4 regions of the Allobosea sp. Tri-49 genome follow, and region 4 is predicted to be linked to each of the others. Evidence: predicted binding sites of a transcription regulator. Region 4 holds the regulator's gene; each other region holds the start of a gene.
The links. Region 4 encodes LexA, which represses DNA repair genes until DNA is damaged. Its sites were predicted from a motif close to TGTTCNNNNTGTGTTCNG; they were not measured.
Positions count from the first base shown of each region.

Region 1: a site for LexA is predicted at 1,469-1,486, ahead of BLM15_RS16945 (YifB family Mg chelatase-like AAA ATPase). Genes of this name have one in related genera too.
Region 2: a site for LexA is predicted at 2,543-2,560, ahead of ssb (single-stranded DNA-binding protein). Genes of this name have one in related genera too.
Region 3: a site for LexA is predicted at 1,416-1,433, ahead of recA (recombinase RecA). Genes of this name have one in related genera too.

Region 1 covers NZ_CP017946.1:3,472,754-3,476,159, forward strand. The annotation lists gene BLM15_RS16945 (YifB family Mg chelatase-like AAA ATPase) at 1-1,414, opposite strand, end outside; gene BLM15_RS16950 (hypothetical protein) at 1,636-1,920, opposite strand; tRNA gene BLM15_RS16955 (tRNA-Ser) at 2,119-2,208, shown strand; gene BLM15_RS16960 (VOC family protein) at 2,895-3,269, opposite strand.
Region 2 covers NZ_CP017946.1:1,950,290-1,953,695, forward strand. The annotation lists gene BLM15_RS09660 (hypothetical protein) at 1-165, shown strand, start outside; gene BLM15_RS09665 (MBL fold metallo-hydrolase) at 409-1,395, shown strand; gene BLM15_RS09670 (NAD kinase) at 1,647-2,420, shown strand; gene ssb (single-stranded DNA-binding protein) at 2,650-3,201, shown strand; gene BLM15_RS09680 (3-phosphoshikimate 1-carboxyvinyltransferase) at 3,305-3,406, opposite strand, start outside.
Region 3 covers NZ_CP017946.1:484,084-487,489, forward strand. The annotation lists gene alaS (alanine--tRNA ligase) at 1-57, opposite strand, end outside; gene recA (recombinase RecA) at 244-1,329, opposite strand; gene BLM15_RS02415 (DUF4189 domain-containing protein) at 1,730-2,203, opposite strand; gene BLM15_RS02420 (hypothetical protein) at 2,213-2,893, opposite strand; gene BLM15_RS02425 (invasion associated locus B family protein) at 2,907-3,406, opposite strand, start outside.
Region 4 covers NZ_CP017946.1:1,184,216-1,187,621, reverse strand. The annotation lists gene moaC (cyclic pyranopterin monophosphate synthase MoaC) at 1-78, shown strand, start outside; gene BLM15_RS05810 (molybdopterin molybdotransferase MoeA) at 75-1,286, shown strand; gene lexA (transcriptional repressor LexA) at 1,386-2,117, shown strand; gene BLM15_RS05800 (ComEC/Rec2 family competence protein) at 2,111-3,406, opposite strand, start outside.

The sequences.
Region 1 (3,406 bases), 2.3 Mb from region 4:
GATAGCCGCGCGCCGTCAGCCGCATCGCATCGGCTGCGCTGCGCAGGAGCGCGAGCCCGGATGCGTCCGGCCGCGCGACATCGTCGAGCAAGGCAGCGGGGCAGCGGGCATTGGTCGTGCCGCCCGGGAGTCCAAGCGCGCCATAGCGCGCCGACTGGCGGGCGCGGGCCGCCGCGACGCGGCCGGCAACCTCGGCCGAGCCTTCTGGCGCAGTTGGGAGGATGAGGTCTGCCGCCGTCAGTGCCGGCACGTCGATGGTGATGTCGATCCGGTCGAGCATCGGGCCCGAGATCTTGGCCTGATAGCCCGCCATGCAGCGCTCGTTCGGTTGGCGACGACAGGCATAGCCCGGCTCGGTCGCCTTGCCGCAGCGGCAAGGGTTCATCGCGGCGATGAGCTGGAACTTCGCGGGATAAACGGTGCGGTGGTTGGCACGCGAGATCAGCACCTCGCCAGTCTCCATCGGCTGGCGCAGCGCATCGAGCGCCTGAGCCTGGAACTCTGGCAATTCGTCGAGGAAAAGCACGCCGTGATGGGCGAGCGAAATCTCGCCCGGCTTTGCCTGCAGGCCGCCGCCGACGAGCGCGGCCATCGAGGCCGAATGATGCGGCGCGCGGAAAGGGCGCCGATCGGTCAATTCGCCGTCGGCAAGATGGCCGGCGACCGACAGCACCATCGAAACCTCAAGCAATTCGCGCGGATCGAGCGGCGGCAGAATCGACGGCAGACGGCTCGCCAGCATCGACTTTCCGGCGCCAGGCGGGCCGTTCATCAGCAGATTGTGGCCCCCTGCCGCGGCGATCTCGAGCACGCGCTTGGCGCTCTCCTGACCCTTGATCTCGCGCAAATCGGGCAACAATCCGTTCTGACGGGCGACGGCGGGCTGCGGCCGTGCCATCACCTGCGTACCCTTGAAGTGATTGGCGAGCTGGATCAGCGAGCGGGGCGCGAGGATGTCGAGATCACGCGCCGCCCAGGCAGCCTCCGGTCCGCTCGCCGCCGGACAGATCAGCCCCTGCCCTCGGCCATAGGCAGCTATCGCCGCAGGCAGCACGCCGGCGACCGGGGTGATCGAGCCATCGAGGGCAAGCTCGCCGAGCACGGTGTAGCCGGTGAGCGCATCGGCCGGGATCGCGCCGATCGCAGCCATGACGCCGAGCGCAATCGGCAGGTCGTAATGGCTACCTTCCTTGGGCAGGTCGGCCGGAGCGAGATTGACGGTGATGCGCTTGGCCGGCAGCGCCAGTCCCGAGGCGATCAGCGCGGCACGAACCCTCTCCTTGCTCTCGCCGACTGCCTTGTCGGGCAGGCCGACCAGGATGAAGGCGACGCCGCCCGGCGTGACCTGGACCTGGACATCGACGGCGCGTGCCTCGATGCCCTCGAACGCCACCGTCGCGACCCGCGTCACCATCCAAGTCCACCCCAGCCCCGCTCGGTAACGCTAGCCGAAGCGCGCTATGGTTGCAAGAACAGATAGAGAACCTTCGAAGCAGCAGACGAGACGATGCAGGGTCCTCCATTATCGCAGACAGACCTGCCATATACCGTGTCGCGCTCCGCCTGTGCTGGGAACGGACGCGCATAGAGGTGTTGCCCACGTGGATGCCTAGTACCGGCCTCGGGGAGGCTGCTTCACCGTCGCGTGACGATGCCGATCTCGGGCTTGCGCACAGCACCGAGCCAGAGCAGCAGGAAACCGAGCAGCAAACCGGCCGCGGCGGTCGGCATCTGCAACACATGCACGAGCACCGGATCCCAAAGCATGGGATGAAGATTGCGCTCGACCGCAGACTGCAGCAGGCGGAAACGCTCGCCGATGAGCGTCAGCAGGGTCTCGCCGAGCGGCGTGAAGCGCAGGACCGAATTGGCGATCGAGCGTGCCCCATCGGTGAGCAAGGCGACGAAGCCTCCGGCCACGAGTAGGTAGCCCAACATCCTGACGAAAAAGCGCAATTCGCCCCCCGATTCCCGTACTGGCCGGCACTGGCGTGGCCAACCCGCATGTGTCCCCTCACCGGGTGCATTGCAACGGCAAAGGACAATTGCGCGCAACCTCGCCGGGCTGCGGCATTAGGCCTTGAAAGAAGCGCGCGCGGACGCCATAAGCAGCGCGCCGGACAGGTGGCCGAGTGGTTGAAGGCGCACGCCTGGAAAGTGTGTATACGGGAAACCGTATCGCGGGTTCGAATCCCGCCCTGTCCGCCATTCATTTTAATCTAAGCAGCTCAAAAAACTACGGTTTTGAGCAGAATTTCTCTCATCTACCCCAACATTCGCCCCAACAATGGTGGGCGCTCGCTGAGGGGCTGCAAACACATAGCTGAGTCGGTCACTCGGCATTTCTCAACAGCTCATGATCGCTTCGTACGGATTGAATCCGATCGCGGCGGCGAGCTGCAAGCGCGCGGAAACACCAACTCGCTACTGGCTACTCTCGAGCTTTCCGATACGAGCTGCATCTTTGCCGATCGGCGTGGGGCGCTCGCAGCAGACGACACAATCGCGATCAAGGATCCGCTGGAGCCTGCGATCTGGCTGATGATCGGCTGCCATGTTCTGCGGCGCGAAACCGTATGGCCTTGATCGATATGCAGCTAGTGCTGCCACACGAAGGTCAGCTCGAATGCCTGCTTCTCGTCAGACCGGCATTCCTAGTGCGGCAAGATATTGCCGTCGACCCTGCGCCAGTTGCGGACATTGAGGCACCGCCCGGAAGCAGACTCTAAGGCGCAGCGACGGAACGACCGGAAGCGACCCTTCTGGGACTGCGCGGAGGCCGGGCCCTGGCGCGCCGATTGATTCGAAAGGAGAGACCGAGATCGGGGCCGTCCGCTTGCCGGCGAATTTCCAGAAACTCGGGATAATCTTCGGCACGGCTGTCGCCGATTGCGTTACTTCGTCGGCCGCGAGCGCGCGGTGAGCTTGTTTCCGTCCGGATCGCGAAGGTAGGCGACGAACGCTCCATTCGGGCGCTCGCTGGGTGGGCTCTCGATCGCCGTCCCGCCATGCGTTGTGCCCGCCTTATGCCACGCGAGAACATGGTCACGGCTCGCAGCGGCGATACCGATAGTCCCACCGTTGGCCGCGGTCGCTGGATTGCCGTCGATCGGCTTCGTGATCATCAGCCGACCGTCGTTGTGGGCATAGATCAACCTGCCCCTGGCATCCATCTCGCCCGGCTCGCCTCCCAACGCAGCGAACGTGGCGTCGTAAAAAACTCTGGCCCGCTCCAAGTCGTTGCTGCCTAACATGACGTGAGTGAACATATTTTTCTCTCCGAAAAGGGCTGGTGCGGACATTCGGCTTGTGTTCGCCCGCCTCCAGTGCCGTCCGGAAGGAGCGTTTCAGACCTTGTGAGGGCACGGGAGGGGGCAGGATCACAGTCCGCTTCGGCCCCCTGTCC
Region 2 (3,406 bases), 770 kb from region 4:
AACTGGAGCCTGCAATCGGTCGCGACCGAGCAGCAGACCTATGAGGCGCTGGTCGCCGGCTGCTCGGGCCAGGGCGCGCTCGCCTCGCTCGCGCTCTGCGCTGCGCTGCTCAAGGCCTTCGCCAGGGGGCGGTCCGAGCAATCCTCGGCACAGGGCGACGAGTAGAATGCCCGCGACTTCAACGGCGAAGCCGATTTGCCGGACAAACTGATTCAACCTGCCTCGATAAAGCCCTAGCGGCGGTGGCGCCTCACGGAAAGTTGACCCAAGGCAACCACACGACGGTTGAAGGCGTTGTTGCGACAGCTAGTTTGACGCTCGGGCGGAGCCGAAAGCCCAGGGCATGATGCCGGCTGGCGGGGCGCCATCCGGGGGAGGTCATGCTCTTCTCGTTGTTGGAGCCTGATCATGGCCCGTTTCGAACCCTCGCGCCGCACCGTGATGGCGGGAGCCGGCGTGCTCGCCACCGCAGCCGCGCTCGACCTGCCCGCTGGCATCGCGCCGGCCCACGCGCAAGGAGCTTCCGTGAACCAGAACCCGGGTTTCTACCGCTACAAGGTCGGCGACATCACCGTCACCGCCCTGAATGACGGCTTCGCCAAGCGCCCGCTCGAAGGCTTCGTCCGCAATGCCGAGCTCGCCGACGTCAAGAAGGCGATGGAGCAGGCCTATCTGCCGGCCGACGCGCTCTCGATCAGCTTCACCACGCTGGCGCTGCAGATCGGCGACAAGCTCGTCCTGATCGACACCGGCAACGGCGATTCCGGCGCGCCGACCTCGGGCGCCTGGATGAAGAACTTCCAGGCCGCCGGGCTCGACCCCAAGAACGTCTCGACCGTGGTCTTCAGCCATTTCCACGGCGACCACATCAACGGCTTCCGGCTCAAGGACGGCACTGCCGTGTTCCCGAACGCCGAGGTGATGGTACCGGCGGCCGAATGGGCGTTCTGGATGGACGACGCCAAGATGAACGCCGCCCCCGAGGCAATGAAAGGCGCATTCAACGGCGTGCGCCGCGTCTTCGGCCCCGTCGCCAAGGATGTGAAGCAATACGAGGCCGGCAAGGAGATCCTGCCGGGCGTGACCGCGATCGCAGCTCCGGGCCATACGCCGGGGCACACCGTCTATGCCGTCTCCTCCGGCAACGGCAAGCTGATGGTGATGTCGGACACCACCAACCACCCGGCCCTGTTCGTGCGCAATCCCGACTGGTCGGCGGTGTTCGACATGGACGGGCCGCAGGCGGCCGCCACCCGCCGCAAGCTGCTCGACATGGCCGTGGCCGACAAGATGCAGGTCGCCTTCTACCACGCCCCCTTCCCCGCTACCGGCCATATCGCCAAGGCGGGCAACGGCTTCGAGCTCGTGCCGTTGCAGTGGAGCAGCGCGATCTGAGACCCTCGCGCATCCGCTGGAGAAAGGCCGGGGCATGCGCCTCGGCCTTTCTTTTTGACCGGCCGGCTCGCGATCGGCCCCGCCGGCGTGCTAGACCGCTAGAGCCGGATGATTTCAGATGGAGCCGCAAAGCGGTTCCATCTGAAATCTGAATCCGCCTCTCATCAAAGAGTTAGAGCAGGATCACAGCGAAAAACCGGTTCCCACTTTTTCGCATCCTGCTCTAGCACCATGCCTGCCGGATACCCGCGATGACCGAGCGCTTCACCGCCATCTCCTTCGTCGCCAGCGACACCGCCGAGGCCCAGGCCGCGCGCGCCAAGCTGGTCGAACGCTATGGCGACGCCAATCCGGCTGAGGCCGAGGTCGTCGTCGCGCTCGGCGGCGACGGGCTGATGCTGCAGACGCTGCATCGCTTCATGGGCACGGCCAAGCCGATCTACGGCATGAACCGCGGCTCGGTCGGCTTCCTGATGAACGAGTTCCGCGAGCGCGGCCTGCGCCAGCGGCTCGAGGCGGCGCAGCGCAGCGTCGTCCACCCGCTGGCGATGACGGCGGTCGACTGCAACGGCAAGCGCGTCGAGGCGCGCGCGATCAACGAGGTCTCTCTGTTCCGCCGGTCCTACCAGGCCGCGAAGCTGCGGATCTCGGTCGACGGCCAGGTGCGCCTCTCCGAGCTCTTCGCCGACGGCGTGCTGGTTGCGACCCCAGCCGGCTCGACCGCCTACAACCTCTCGGCCAACGGCCCGATCCTGCCGCTCGATGCGCCGCTGCTGGCGCTCACACCGCTCTCACCCTTCCGGCCGCGGCGCTGGCGCGGAGCGCTCCTGCCCGATCATGCCAAAGTGACGATCGCCGTGCTGGAGGCGGAGAAGCGCCCGGTCAGCGCCGTCGCCGACCACACCCAGATCGACAACGTCATCTCGGTCTCGATCGCGATCGACCGCTCGCTAGACCTCGTCATGATGCACGACCCTGGCCACAGCCTGGACGAGCGCATCCTGCGCGAGCAATTCGGCTACTGAGGGCTGCGGCGCCGATGGCGCCGCCTTACTCGCAGTCCTGCCGTTTGCCGGTCGTCCTGGTCCGTTTCACCGGTCCTCGGAAAGCTCGAATTTTTTGTCGGGGACAAGCCTCGGAAAGTCGCTTGAACAAAACAGGAACATCGTTGATAGTGCCCGCATGGCCGGCTAGGGTCCGGCTCCGGTCGATCGGCCGGGTTTGTGATGAAGTGCGCAGGAAACGGAGCCTGTCATGGCTGGTAGCGTCAACAAGGTCATTCTGGTCGGCAATCTCGGGCGCGACCCCGAGGTGCGGCGCCTCGGTAGCGGCGAGCCGGTGGTCAATCTCAGGATCGCCACCTCGGAAACCTGGCGCGACAAGCAGTCGGGCGAGCGCAAGGAGCGCACCGAGTGGCACTCCGTGGTGATCTTCAACGAGAACCTCGCCAAGGTCGCCGAGCAGTATCTGAAGAAGGGCTCGAAGATTTACATCGAGGGCCAGCTGCAGACCCGCAAATGGCAGGATCAGCAGGGCGTCGAGAAGTACACCACCGAGATCGTGCTGCAGCGCTTTCGCGGCGAACTCACCATCCTCGACAGCCGCGGTCAGGGCGGCGACGAGTTCGGTGGCGGCAGCAGCGGCGGTGGCGGCTATGGCGACGAAGGCTCGTCGGGCGGCGGCAGCTCCTTCGGCCGGTCGAGCCCGGTCGGCGGCGGCTCGCGCCAGCCGGCGATGGCGAGCGGTGGCGGCAGCAGCGGCGGCTCGCGTTCGTCGAGCCATCTCGACGACGATATCCCATTCTAGGCTCGGCGCCCGATCGGATCGGGTCTCATTCCGGACAAGCCGCGAGAGCGGCGTGCGCCGGGATCCATTATCGATGGATCCCGGCGTTTCGTTTTGTCGGGCCCTACGGCACCTCACCCTCGAAGCGCACGCCGAGCGAGCCGAGCGCGCGCCAGTAATCCGGATAGGTCTTGGCGACGCAAGCGGGGTCGAGGATGGTGATGCC
Region 3 (3,406 bases), 700 kb from region 4:
GCCGTTCGCCTTGAAGTAATCGAGGAAGGTCGACCTGATCTCGTTGACGCCGCTCATCGCAATCTTGGCTCTGCTCATGCTGGGGCCGGCTGGTCCGGCGCAGTGGTTCTAGTCAGCGCATGTGCGCCTGTCCAGAAAGCGCCCGCAACGACGCAGTACCGGCAAAGCGCTGACCACAAAACGGAAACGGGCGGCCCAAGGGCCGCCCGCCGACTTGATAACTCTATGTCCGGGTTTGAAGGCTCAGGCCTCGCCCTCGTCGAGATCCTCGGCGGTCGGGTCGGCGTTCTCCAGGATGCGCTCGGCGACCAGACCGGAATTCTGGCGGATGGTCGTCTCGATCTTGGCGGCGACGTCCGGATTGGTCTTGAGGAAGGTCTTGGCGTTCTCGCGGCCCTGGCCGAGGCGCTGGCTGTCAAAGGAGAACCAGGCGCCGGACTTCTCGACGATGCCGGCCTTGACGCCGAGATCAACCAGCTCGCCCGCCTTCGAGATGCCCTCGCCGAACATGATATCGAACTCGACCTGCTTGAAGGGCGGCGCGACCTTGTTCTTGACGACCTTGACGCGAACCTGGTTGCCGGTGGCCTCGTCGCGCTCCTTCAGCGTCGAGACGCGGCGAATGTCGAGGCGCACCGAGGCGTAGAACTTGAGCGCATTGCCGCCGGTGGTGGTCTCGGGGCTGCCATACATCACACCGATCTTCATGCGGATCTGGTTGATGAAGATGACCATGCAGTTAGAGCGCGAGATCGAGGCGGTGAGCTTGCGCAGCGCCTGGCTCATCAGGCGGGCCTGGAGACCGGGCTGGTTGTCGCCCATTTCGCCTTCGATCTCGGCGCGCGGCGTCAGTGCTGCCACCGAGTCGATGACCAGCACATCGATCGCGCCAGAGCGGACCAGCGTGTCGGTGATTTCGAGCGCCTGTTCACCGGTGTCGGGCTGAGAGATCAGGAGATCGTCGAGATTGACGCCGAGCTTGCGGGCATAGACCGGGTCGAGCGCGTGCTCGGCATCGACGAAGGCGCAAACGCCACCCTTCTTCTGGGCTTCCGCGATGGTGTGGAGCGCGAGCGTCGTCTTGCCGGAGGATTCTGGGCCATAGATCTCGACGACGCGGCCCCGGGGCAGGCCACCGACGCCGAGCGCGATATCGAGGCCGAGCGAGCCGGTCGAGACCGTCTCGATCTCGATCGCCTGCTGGTTCTTGCCCAGGCGCATGATCGAGCCCTTGCCGAAAGCCCGTTCGATCTGCGAGAGCGCCGCATCGAGCGCCTTGGCCTTGTCCATCGAAGAGCCTTCCACGAGCCTGAGATTCGCCTGATTCACGACGTGCGCTCCTTATGGCAGGGGCGCGACCACATCTCAATCCGCGCCATGGAGAGGACTATGATCATGGTTTGTTCTCTCCCGCAAGTTCTTTTTTTGTTCTCGTCTGGATGTCGCGAAAATTGTGGTTGTGAACCGCTTCTGCCTACGGTCACGGCTGCAGGTCAGCGCTCCCAGCGGACATTGGCCTACCGGTTGGGACAAGATGTTGTCGGCGCAGTCGACGCTCAACGGGTGTCGACCAATGCCGCTCGCTTTACGTCTCGTCAGAATTAGCGTTGCAGCCTATAGGCTTGCCGGCGCATTCCGGCATCGCCTTAGGTTCATCATCGCTCAGGACGACGAATAGTGGCGCGGCTGATCGAAGGCTGCGCTCCAACGCGTTCCCTCGAGCATCGTGTCAGGTGCACACCCATTCGCGCACCGCGCACCGCGTGCCTGTCCGCTCGCAAGCCTGCACGGCCTGATCCTCCGCCTGCTGGCGCGTCGGTGCAGCCTTCGCACTCCAGGGCGTGATGCGGTCGCTCTTCTCCTCGGACACGGCAAGCGCGCCGCAGTGATGGTACGGGAAGCCGGTACGGTCATCATCGTCCCAATGGCGATGATTGCGGAAGACGCTCACGATGACGCATTCGTCGCCCCCAGCCCGTCGGCAATGCTCGAGAGCCAGATCCGCCGCCTCTTGCCGCTTGTCGGCGCCCCAGAAGAAGCCGTGCTTCTGGTTCGGGCTCGAATAGGCGATCGCCGCCCAGATGCCGCTTTCCTTTGTCGCCGGCGGCCCCTTGACCGGTCTGGTCTGCAGATCGGCTGCGCCGAGCTGACTCGAACAAGCGAAAAGCACGGCAAACGCTGCAATGGCAGAGCGGAGTTTCATCTTGGCTCCTTATTGTCGGGCGGCCGAGGCTACGGAAACGACGACGCAGCCACTCGCCGTCGGGAGAAGCAGCGCATTTCCGCCATTATTGGCGAGGGCGTAGACGGCGATCTGTCCGAGGTTGTTGGCGAGTTTGCTTCCCTGCGGGAGAACGGCCGGAATCTCGGCGCATGAGGTGGAGAAGGGCGCCACTCGAACCATCGTGCCTTCGCAAGTCGATTGCGTCGGGGCGGCGAAAACGACGCCGGCGGCAGGGCCGCTATAGTTCTGGGCTGTGTAGCTCATGCCGACCAGGGCCTGCACGGCATGACGATCGGCAGCTTCGCTGTTCCACGACGACTGAACGTCATATTTCGCGCCATTCGTCAGCAATTCACCGAGGACGGGGAATACAGTGGAGCAGCTCTTCAGGCCCGCCTGCCTGGCGTGCTGCAGGAAGGGCGTTTCGGGGCGAGATCGGTCGGCCTTGTTCGTTTCCGCGATTGCCGATTGCGAGACGAGGTTTCGGATCGTGGCATAATTCATCGAGCCGTAGGCGAGCCCGCCCAGGGCAACGATGCCGATGACTGAATAGATCGCGATCCTAGTCCGGCTGTGTTTGGACGCGATGTCGTCGGCGACATGGCCTGGCCGGATCGAATGGCCCTGCTGCCGCGACATGATCCGATCATGGATGGATTGCTGGGTCATCGGTCTCGCCTGTTCATCTGATCGCCTCGACCGCTTTCGAGAGCCCTTTGAGGGTGGCCGCGAGTGTCACGGTCTTGCCACCGGTCGTCTCGTAGGAGACCTCCGGGGTCGCGCTCTTGGAGATCTGCTCGCGCAGGACCGGACCGACGGGAAGCATTCCGACGCAGACCGTGGCATTGCAGCCATCGAGCTGGACCTTGACCGGATTGGCCTGGCCCTGAAGTCGCAGCGATATCGGTCCGGGATATTTCGCATCCGGCGCGGTGCGCAGGATCATATAGGGCTTGCCGTCCTTCGAGGCCGCGAGCGACCAGCTGAAGGCCAGGCGACCAGCCGAATCTTCGATGGTCTGGGTCACGTTGCAGACCTTCTGCCGCGCCTGCAGGTTTTCGTCGCAGATCAGCGTCCAGTTTTCGAAGGGATGAGTGATCCGCCGATAGCCACCCAGTTTCGCGTTGGGAGGCAATGCCACGTCGGAGGGCTTGATCCTGTAATCGGAACCTGGCGGCGCCT
Region 4 (3,406 bases):
CATATCGAAGGCATTCAGCTCGTGCATAAATCCGGCGGAAAATCCGGAACCTATGAGCTCGCAGGGCCATCGGCATGAGCCTCACCCCCGTTCCCGTCGCGCTCAAGGCACTGCTCGACAGCGTGCCCGGCCAGGCGCCGGCCGAGACGCTGGCGCTGGCGCAATGCGCCGGCCGCGTGCTGGCCGAGGATGTGGCGGCGCTGCGGACCCAACCGCCCTTCGCCAATTCGGCGATGGACGGCTATGCCGTGCGCGGCAAGGACTTGGCGCGGGGGGCGCAGCTTCGCGTCATCGGCGAATCCGCTGCTGGCCGTGGCTTCTCTGGGAGAATTTCCCTCGGTGAGACGGTGCGGATCTTCACCGGAGCACCGTTGCCCGAGGGCGCGGACACGATCCTCATTCAGGAGCATGCCGAAGGTGTCGGCAGTCCGGTCATTCGGGTCGTCAAGCCTACAGATCCCGGCCAGTTCGTGCGCTTGGCGGGACTCGATTTCAGGACCGGCGAGGTCCTGCTGAAAGCTGGCCGCAGGCTCGACAGCGCTGCGCTCGGCCTGGCCGCAGCCGCGGGTCATCCGACGCTCGCCGTCCGCCGCAAGCCGCTGGTCGCGATCCTCGCCACCGGTGACGAACTCGTCCTGCCAGGCGAGACGGTCGGCCCCGACCAGATCGTCGCCTCCAACAGCTTTGCCCTCGCGGCGCTGGTCGAGCAGGCCGGCGGCACGGCGCTCGACCTCGGCATCGCCCGCGACAACCATCCCGACCTCGCCGGCAAGATCGAGGCGGCGCGCACGGCCGGTGCCGATGTCCTGATCACGCTCGGCGGCGCCTCGGTCGGCGAGCACGATCTCGTCCAGGCCGCGCTGAAGGCGCAGGGCATGGAACTCGGCTTCTGGAAGATCGCGATGCGCCCGGGCAAACCGATGATGATGGGCCGGCTCGGCGCCATGGTCGCGCTCGGCCTGCCGGGCAATCCGGTCTCCTCGATCGTCTGCGGGCACCTCTTCGCCATGCCGCTGGTCGAGGCGCTGCTCGGGGTCGAAGATCCGGCGCGCGACCGCAGCGAGCCCGCCATCCTCGCAATCGATCTGCCGGCCAATGACGAGCGCCAGGACTATCTGCGCGCCACCTTCGAAACCGCCGATGGCGAGCGGCGCGTCAGGCCCTTCGCCAAGCAGGATTCATCGATGCTGGCGAACCTGTCGCGCGCCGAGGCACTGGTGATCCGCCCGGTCTTCGCCAAAGCGGCCAAGGCAGGCGATTCCTGCCGCGTCATCCGGCTGCGCTGACCGCGTCATCGGCAGAACCCGCCTTGCGGAACACAAGGCGAACGAGTATGGTGTTCGTGCTTTGTTTCGATTCTAGCCCGAGAGGCGAGCGGCGCGACCATGCTGACACGCAAACAGTTTGAACTGCTTCGCTTCATCCATGAGCGCCTGCGCGAATCCGGGGTGCCGCCCTCCTTCGACGAGATGAAGGACGCGCTCGACCTGCGCTCCAAATCTGGCATCCACCGGCTGATCATGGCGCTCGAGGAGCGCGGCTTCATTCGCCGGCTTCCCAATCGGGCGCGGGCCCTCGAAGTCATCAAGATGCCGGACGGCATCGGCGGGCAGCAGGCGCAACGCGCCCGCTTCAGCCCCTCCATCGTCCAGGGCGGGCTTGGCCAAACCCCGCCGGCACCGGCAGCCACTCTAGCAAAGCCGCGCCCCACGGGCGCCGAGGAGAGCGGGCGCTCCACCGTCTCCATCCCCGTCATGGGCCGCATCGCCGCCGGCACGCCGATCTCGGCGATCCAGGACCGCAGCCATAGCGTCTCCATGCCGGCCGACATGCTCGGCGGTGGCGAGCATTACGCGCTCGAGGTCCGCGGCGATTCGATGATCGAGGCCGGCATCCTCGACGGCGACACCGTCGTGATCCGCAAGCAGGACACGGCGAACACCGGCGACATCATCGTCGCCCTGATCGACGACGAGGAGGCAACGCTGAAGCGCTTGCGCAAGCGTGGCTCCTCGATCGCGCTCGAAGCCGCCAACCCGGCCTATGAGACACGCGTGCTCGGACCCGACCGGGTCAAGATCCAGGGCCGCCTCGTCAATCTGATGCGGCGCTACTGAAGCGCCTCCAGATCCTGTGCCGGCTCCGCAACTGCTGCTGCAGTTGCCGGCGCAGATGTTGATTCGGGTGCCGGCCTCGGTTCCGGCCGCGCACGGGTCCATGGGCGCAGGCGCGCGGCCTCATCGGCCGTATAGGCGCGCCAACTGCCGCGGGCGGCATGATAGGCGGTCGCGCCATCGCGGATGAGCGCGCTGCGGTCGATCAGCCGGGCGGCGCAGGGCGCGCTCCAATAGAGCGACGTCACCACGAGGTCGGCCCGCTGGCAGTCCTCGACCAAAGCGAAGCGGTCGCGCGTATAAGCGACGCTGCGGCCGTCCGGCAGGCGGATGACGCAGCCGCGGGAATCACAGGCAGCGCCTTCACGCAAGGCCGTATCGTCGGGCGACCGCGAATCGCCGTCAGCATGCAGCCATTGCGTCAGCACGAAGCGGCTCGGCTTGCCGGCGAGCACCATCTTCCCCTCCGGCCCACGTACCAGCACGCCGGAACCGTCGCGCTCGATCAGGATGTCCGGCCGCGACGGTGCCGAGGCCAGCGCCAGTCCGCCGACCAGCGGCAGTGCGGCGAGGAAGCGCAGCGCCGTTGTCCACAAGGTCAGCCATAGCAGCGACAGCGAGAACAGGATCAGGGCGAGCGAGCCGAAGGCCGGCAGCACGACGGTCGAGCGGTCGATGCCGGCGACCCAATGGGCGAGTTGGAGCACGAGGCCCGACGCCCATCCCATCAGCGCCCAGGCCGGCCAGTCGAGCCCGAACGGATAGGCGAGCACGCCAAAGACGGCGGCCGGCATCACGATCAGCGAGACGAAGGGCAGTGCCAGCGCGTTGCCGAGCAGGCCGAACGGGTTGAAGGTCTGGAAGTGGAAGACACCATAGGGCGCCGTTGCCGCGGTCGCGACCATGGTCGTGGTCACGATACCGACGGCCGAGAGCCAGAGCGGGCGCAGCGGCCAGGGCCAGGATGCGGCAGCGGCGTCGGGCGGACGCTCCTGCCACCGTTCAGCGAAGGCGATCAGCGCCGCGACCGCCCCGAATGACATCTGGAAGCTCGGCCCGAGCACGGCTTCCGGCTCGCGCAGCAGCACGATGATCGCAGCGAGCGCGAGATTGCGCATGGAGAGCGCCGGCCGATCGACCAGGATCGCCCCGAGCATCACCAGCGTCATGATCAGCGAGCGCACCGTCGCGACCTCCGCGCCGGAGAAGACGCAATAGCCGGTCGCACCGGCCATGGCGGCGAGCGCCGCGAGCTTCTTCACCGGCCAGTAGAGTGCCGCTGTCTGCGACAG